Linked DNA regions of Pleomorphomonas sp. T1.2MG-36. The protein of the gene in region 1 binds, or shares a complex with, the protein of each later gene. Links are inferred from orthologs where the notes say so. Each region holds a gene or a part of one and is shown on either strand. Other genes may lie near its edges.

Evidence for each region.
Region 2: the proteins of pnp (region 1) and QQZ18_RS07230 are in contact, whole or in part, in a cryo-EM structure (PDB 9QH0), measured with the Escherichia coli proteins. The link is inferred for Pleomorphomonas sp. T1.2MG-36 from one-to-one orthologs.

Annotation. Positions count from the first base shown.
Region 1 is NZ_CATNLY010000023.1:788,416-791,666, forward strand. What follows is about bases 105-3,043. They hold pnp (polyribonucleotide nucleotidyltransferase), read left to right. Parts: upstream 105-474; coding sequence 475-2,613; downstream 2,614-3,043. Other genes in these bases: rpsO (30S ribosomal protein S15), read left to right, coding at 105-202; QQZ18_RS15070 (hypothetical protein), read left to right, coding at 2,787-3,043. In the rest of the region: more of rpsO, read left to right, coding at 1-104; more of QQZ18_RS15070, read left to right, coding at 3,044-3,062. UniProt on the Escherichia coli protein: Involved in mRNA degradation. Catalyzes the phosphorolysis of single-stranded polyribonucleotides processively in the 3'- to 5'-direction. Also involved, along with RNase II, in tRNA processing.
Region 2 is NZ_CATNLY010000012.1:48,393-51,902, reverse strand. Bases 39-3,236 are described here. They hold QQZ18_RS07230 (Rne/Rng family ribonuclease), read right to left. Parts: upstream 2,879-3,236; coding sequence 239-2,878; downstream 39-238. Outside these bases: QQZ18_RS07235 (pyridoxal phosphate-dependent aminotransferase), read left to right, coding at 1-18. UniProt on the Escherichia coli protein: Endoribonuclease that plays a central role in RNA processing and decay. Required for the maturation of 5S and 16S rRNAs and the majority of tRNAs. Also involved in the degradation of most mRNAs.

The DNA.
Region 1 (3,251 bases):
TTCGCCGGAAGTCCAGGTGGCGATCCTTTCCGAGCGCATCGCCAACCTCACCGAGCACTTCAAGAGCCACGCCAAGGACAACCACTCCCGCCGCGGCCTTCTGAAGCTGGTGAGCCAGCGTCGTCAGCTTCTGGACTACCTGAAGCGCAAGGACGTCTCGCGTTATACCGCGCTGATCAGCCGCCTCGGCCTGCGCCGCTGACGGTTTGCCGGAGGGGCGGTCCGCCGCCCTTCCCCTTCGCCGCTTCGGTCCTCCGAGGCGGCTCCGGTTTCCCGCCCTGAGACGAGGGCGTGGGTCCGCCCGCAGAAGCGGGCAAGAACGACAGGCGCCGTCGCCCCGCCGGGGCGAGCGCCGCTCCGGCGTGTTCCGCACCCTGGGGCAGGATTGCCAGACGCTCGCCTCGCCTGGAGAGGAGCGTCTCGTCGTCTTGCCCGTGGGCCGCGCGCCGGACCAGACAAGAACGGAACAAACGCATGTTCGATATTCAGAAAGTCGAGATCGACTGGGCCGGCCAGAAGCTGACCCTCGAGACGGGCCGTGTTGCTCGCCAGGCCGATGGCGCGGTGCTCGCGACGCTCGGCGAAACGTCGGTCCTCGCCACCGTGGTCTCGGCCAAGCAGCCGAAGCCCGGCCAGGACTTCTTCCCGCTGACCGTCAATTACGAAGAGAAGGCCTTCGCGGCCGGCAAGATCCCCGGCGGCTATTTCAAGCGCGAAGGCCGTCCGGCCGAGCACGAAGTGCTCACCTCGCGCCTGATCGATCGCCCGATCCGCCCGCTGTTCCCCGATGGCTACAAGTGCGACACCCAGGTGATCGTCACCGTGCTCAGCCATGACATGGTGAACGCTCCCGACATCCTCGCCCTGGTCGCCGCTTCGGCTGCCCTTACGATCTCCGGTGTGCCCTTCATGGGCCCGGTCGGCGCTGCCCGCGTCGGTCTGATCGAAGGCGCCTACGTGCTCAATCCGCCGGTCGACAAGATGGTCGATTCGAAGCTCGACCTCGTGGTCGCCGGCACCGGCGATGCCGTGCTGATGGTCGAGTCCGAGGCCCAGGAGCTCGACGAAGACACCATGCTCGGCGCCGTGATGTTCGGTCATCGTGGCTTCCAGCCGGTGATCGACGCCATCATCCGTCTGGCCGAGCGCGCCGCCAAGGAGCCGCGCGAGTTCGCCGCCCCCGACGTGTCGGAGATCGAGGCGGCGGTTCTCGCCATTGCCGAGGCCGACCTGCGGGCTGCCTACAAGATCACCGCCAAGCAGGAGCGCTATGTCGCCGTTGACGCCGCCCGCGCCAAGGTGATGGCCGAGCTGTTCCCCGAGGGCGCCGAGCCGAAGTTCGACAAAGAAAAGGTCGCCACCGTCTTCCACGACCTGCAGGCGAAGATCGTCCGCTGGAACGTGCTCGACACCGGCCTGCGCATCGACGGCCGCGACACCAAGACCGTCCGCCCGATCGTGGCCGAAGTCGGCGTGCTGCCGCGCGCCCACGGCTCGGCGCTGTTCACCCGCGGCGAGACGCAGGCCCTCGTGGTTGCCACTCTCGGCACCGGCGAAGACGAGCAGTATATCGAGACGCTGGAAGGCACCCGCAAGGAACGCTTCCTGCTGCACTACAACTTCCCGCCCTTCTCGGTCGGTGAAACCGGCCGCATGGGCTCGCCCGGCCGCCGCGAGATCGGCCACGGCAAGCTTGCCTGGCGCGCCATCCATCCGGAGCTGCCGGCTCATCACGAGTTCCCCTACACCATCCGCGTGGTGTCGGAGATCACCGAGTCGAACGGTTCGTCGTCGATGGCCACCGTCTGCGGTTCCTCGCTGGCCCTCATGGACGCCGGCGTGCCGCTGAAGGCGCCGACCGCCGGCATCGCCATGGGTCTCATCAAGGAAGGCGATCGCTTCGCGGTGCTGTCCGACATCCTGGGTGACGAGGACCATCTCGGCGACATGGACTTCAAGGTGGCCGGTACGGCAGCGGGCATCACCTCGCTGCAGATGGACATCAAGATCACCGGCATCACCGAAGAGATCATGAAGGTCGCCCTGGCCCAGGCCAAGGGTGGTCGCGAGCATATCCTCGGCGAGATGTCCAAGGCGCTGACCGGCGCCCGCTCCTCGATCGGCGAGCATGCCCCGCGTATCGAAGTGATGAAGATCAACCCCGACAAGATCCGCGAAGTGATCGGTTCGGGCGGCAAGGTCATCCGCGAGATCGTCGAGAAGACCGGCGCCAAGATCGACATCCAGGACGACGGCACCGTCAAGTTCGCTTCGTCCGACCTCAAGGCGATCACCGCCGCCATGAACTGGGTGAAGGGTATCGCCGCTGAGCCGGAGATCGGCGCCATCTACGAAGGCACCGTTGTGAAGTGCGTCGACTTCGGCGCCTTCGTCAACTTCTTCGGCACCCGCGACGGCCTCGTCCACGTGTCCCAGCTCGCTCCGCAGCGCGTCCAGAACGTCAAGGACGTCGTCAAGGAAGGCGACAAGGTGTGGGTCAAGCTGATGGGCTTCGACGAGCGCGGCAAGGTTCGCCTGTCGATGAAGGTCGTCGACCAGACCACCGGCCAGGAGATCAAGCAGGAAGAGAAGGCCGAGCCCAAGGACGAGTGACGTCCGCTTCCGGCAAAGACGTTGGCGGCCGGCGGGTATTCCCCGCCGGCCGTTTTCATATCGGCGGTCTTGTTGCCTTTGGAGCGACCCGCACTTGACAGCAGGCCGCCACTGGCTCTTGATGCGCGCCGACGAACGCGCCGCCGAAGCGGCTGCATCCAGGACGCCATTCCATGCTGGTCAAGACCGACGATCTGCCCCACGAAGTTCGCTACACCAAGACCGACGCCGTCATTTCCGCGATCGGGGCGACCCTGCTGATCGTCTCCGAAATGCTGGGCGCCATCGTCGCCTTTGCCTGGGCGGTCGGCAGCATGCTCGGGCTTAGCGAGACGCCGATCCTGATCTTCGTCGGCGTCATGGCCGTTCCAGGTCTGATCCTGTCCGCGACACTTACGCGTCGCATCCTGCGTGTCGAGCACTCCCTGCGGGACAGCGGAAGCTTCTGAACGTTCGAACGACGTTTCCGATTTCGGGCGTGGCGATTGCCGCGCCCTTTTTGTTTTTGGCCTGATCCCGTCTTCTCCTCGCGCGCCGATGACCGAAGGCACTTTCGGCGTGGGAAGTTATGACCAGGCCGGCAACCATTCGCTTACCGAAGGCAGCGCTTTGGTAGAATCGGTCGAATGTCCACGTTG
Region 2 (3,510 bases), on another replicon or contig:
GGTACCTGGCTGAAGTAGCCGTCTGCCCCAAGGATCCCTGGGCTCGAAGCCAATTTTCCGCGCCGACTGGGGTCGGGACTCGTTCGCCTCATGGCGGTCGTCGGCGTGAGACACTTCCGGCAATTCCGAATGACATCGGATGCTTGTTGAAGCTCCCTTGAGGTGGCTGGTCCCCGAACGACAAGGCCGCCCCAGGGGACTGGGGCGGCCTCGATCGAACTTTGCTTGGGCTCGTTCCTCAGAAGAAGGAGCGGCGCTGCCACCAGCCAGTCTTCTTCGGCTGATTGGGGTCGGGTTCCGGTTCCGGCTCGGCTTCCGGTTCGGGTTGCCGCACCGGCTCGTTGGCCTCGACCGACTTCTCGACCAGTTCCGCGACGCTCTCAATCGGCGCATGGATGGGCGCGGCGATCTCAGCCGTTTCTTCCGGAGCCTCTTCGGTCTCGCTTGCCAGCGTCTCGACGGGTTCGTCGTTCAGCACGCTCGGGGCGGCGACCACTTCCACTTCCACATCGCTGGCGTCGACAACGGGCTCGGCTTCGATGTCGTTGATCGCCACCTCAGCGGGAGCCGACTCGCCGTCCTGGGTGGCAGCGGTTGCCTCTGCTCCAACGTCTTCCTCGAGCTGATGCCGGCGGCGACCGCCGCGACGGCCGCGACGACGCGATCTGCGGCGCTGCTCGCCCTCACTCTCGCCCTCGGCGCGTACTTCGCCCTCGTCTTCCTCGGAGGTGTCGTCGTCACCTTCGGTCGACGGCTGCTCGGCGCTCTCGCCGGTCGCGTCCTGGCCCTCGCCGTTGACGGCATCACTGCCGTCGGTCCGCCGACGCCGACGCCGACGCCGCTTGCGGCGGGCATCTCCGTCGCCACGCTCTTCGCGCGACGACTGAGCCTTCTCAGTCTCCGCTTCCTCGTCGTCCTCTTCCTCGATCTCCTCGTCGATCTCCTCGTCGTAGGGCTGGACGCTTTCCGGCGTCAGCGTCGGCGCGGGCGGCGGCGGGGCCGGGTTGAGGATGATCTCGCCACGCTCGACGGCGAAGTGCTGCGATCCGAGGTGTTCGTCGGCAGCGATGATGATCGTGAGGCCGAAGCGAGCCTCGAGATCGGACAGATGCTTGCGCTTCTGGTTGAGGATGTAGAGCGCTACCGCCGACCGGGTACGAACGGTCAGGTGATGCGTCACCCCCTTGATCAGCAGGTCTTCCAGCGAACGCAGAACGTGTAGCGCCACACTTTCGGTGGAGCGGACGATGCCGGCGCCGAGGCAGTGCGGGCAGAGCTCGGTGGAGCCTTCCAGAACGCCGGTGCGGATGCGCTGGCGGCTCATTTCCATGAGGCCGAAGTGCGAGATGCGGCCCACCTGGATGCGGGCGCGATCGTTCTTCAGGCAGTCCTTGAGCTTGCGCTCCACCGCCTTGTTGTTCTTGGCCTCTTCCATGTCGATGAAGTCGATCACGATGAGGCCGGCAAGGTCACGCAGACGGAGCTGGCGGGCCACCTCCTCGGCGGCTTCGAGGTTGGTGGCGAGCGCCGTATCCTCGATGTTGTGCTCGCGCGTCGATCGGCCGGAGTTGACGTCGATGGCGACGAGCGCTTCCGTCTGGTTGATGACGAGATAGCCGCCCGACTTCAGCGTCACCTGCGGCGAGAACATCGCATCGAGCTGCGGTTCTACGCCGAAGCGGCCGAACACCGGGATCGGGTCGCGGTAGGGCTGGACGTTCTTGGCATGGCTCGGCATGAGCATGCGCATGAAGTCCTTGGCCTCGCGATAGGAGTCTTCGCCGGCAACCAGGACTTCGTCTATGTCCTTGTTGTAGAGGTCGCGGATCGAGCGCTTGACCAGCGAGCCTTCCTCGTAGACGAGGCTCGGCGCCGACGAGCGAAGCGTCAGCTCTCGAACGTTCTCCCACAGACGCAGGAGATACTCGAAGTCGCGCTTGATCTCGGTCTTGGTACGGGCGGCGCCGGCCGTGCGCAGAATGACGCCCATGCCTTCCGGCACGTCCAGCTCGTGGGCGATTTCCTTGAGGCGCTTGCGATCCTGCACGTTGGTGATCTTGCGCGAGATGCCGCCGCCACGTCCCGAATTGGGCATCAGCACCGAATAACGGCCGGCCAGCGAAAGATAGGTGGTCAGCGCGGCGCCCTTGGTGCCACGCTCTTCCTTGACGACCTGAACCAGCAGCACCTGCCGCCGCTTGATCACTTCCTGGATGCGGTACTGGCGCGCCCGGCGAACGCGGCGCTCCGGCACCTCTTCCAGCGCGTCTTCGGCGCCGACGCTCTCGACGTGCTCTTCCTCGTCGTCGCTGCCACCATGGTCTTCGCCATCGTCATTGATGGTCTCGACCGACTGGTCGTCGTGAATGTCGATGATGCCGCCGGTATCGGGCACCGGCACTTCGTCGTCGATCACTTCGATGACGGGCGTCGCCTCGTGGGCGCTCATTTCACCGGCCGGCTGCGGCTCGCCGTCCTCGGCGAACGCTTCGCTCACCGTCTCGGCGGGGCGCGAAGCCGCTTTCGCGGCCTGTGCGCGGGCCTGCCGGTCGCGGTGCATCCGGGCGCGCCGCTCGGCCTCCTCGCGCTCTTCGGCCTCTTCGGCTTCGATCAGCGCCTGACGGTCGGCCTGCGGGATCTGGTAGTAGTCGGGGTGGATTTCGGAGAAGGCCAGAAAGCCGTGGCGATTGCCGCCGTACTCGACGAAGGCCGCCTGCAAGGACGGTTCGACGCGCGTCACCTTGGCAAGATAGATATTGCCTCTGAGCTGCTTTCTAGTCGCCGACTCGAAATCGAATTCCTCAACGCGGTGTCCACGCACCACAACCACCCGGGTCTCCTCCGGGTGGGTGGCATCGATCAGCATCTTGTTGGCCATAAAGACTGACTCCCGGCCGTGTGCGCCCTCTGCACCGCCGCGACACCGCTGGGAGACTCCGAAGAGCCCTCCCTGGAATCGTCGCGCGCTGGAAGGGGCCGCACCGGCCGTCGATAAGGGGGATGGGAATGGGGAAGGGTGCCGGACCGACCGAAACCGCAAATCGAGAAGAGGCCGATGCTTTGCGCCATCCTGCCTCTTCGACGATCTGCTTTGGCCTCACGACTTTCACGTCCGGCACGTTCTTTCTTTTCAACACCGTCGTTCCTGAAAAGCCCGCTCGGCGAAAGCCAATACGGGGGAACGGCGACGAATGCCTTGTTGGGCGGCCTCAATGGCCGCGCACCGAAGCGCCGATCTTTTCGGTGGATCTACGGGCGTCCTCATATGCTTCCCGCTGCACGGCACGTGGCCGGGCGAAAAACAACAAGCGAAGGTCCGGGTTCCACGCATCGGCCGGAAAACCACACCGGCGGCTGCACAGACCTCTCGGCCCTCCGACTGCCGGTCATGATCCTCCCGCTTTTCAAGCAGGAGGCGAACCGGCTGGACGCTCTCAAGTACCGAGAGCAAGGATTCGGGCTCCGATCTCTTATTACTTGCGTGAAGTCCCATATGCAAGGCGATCAAAT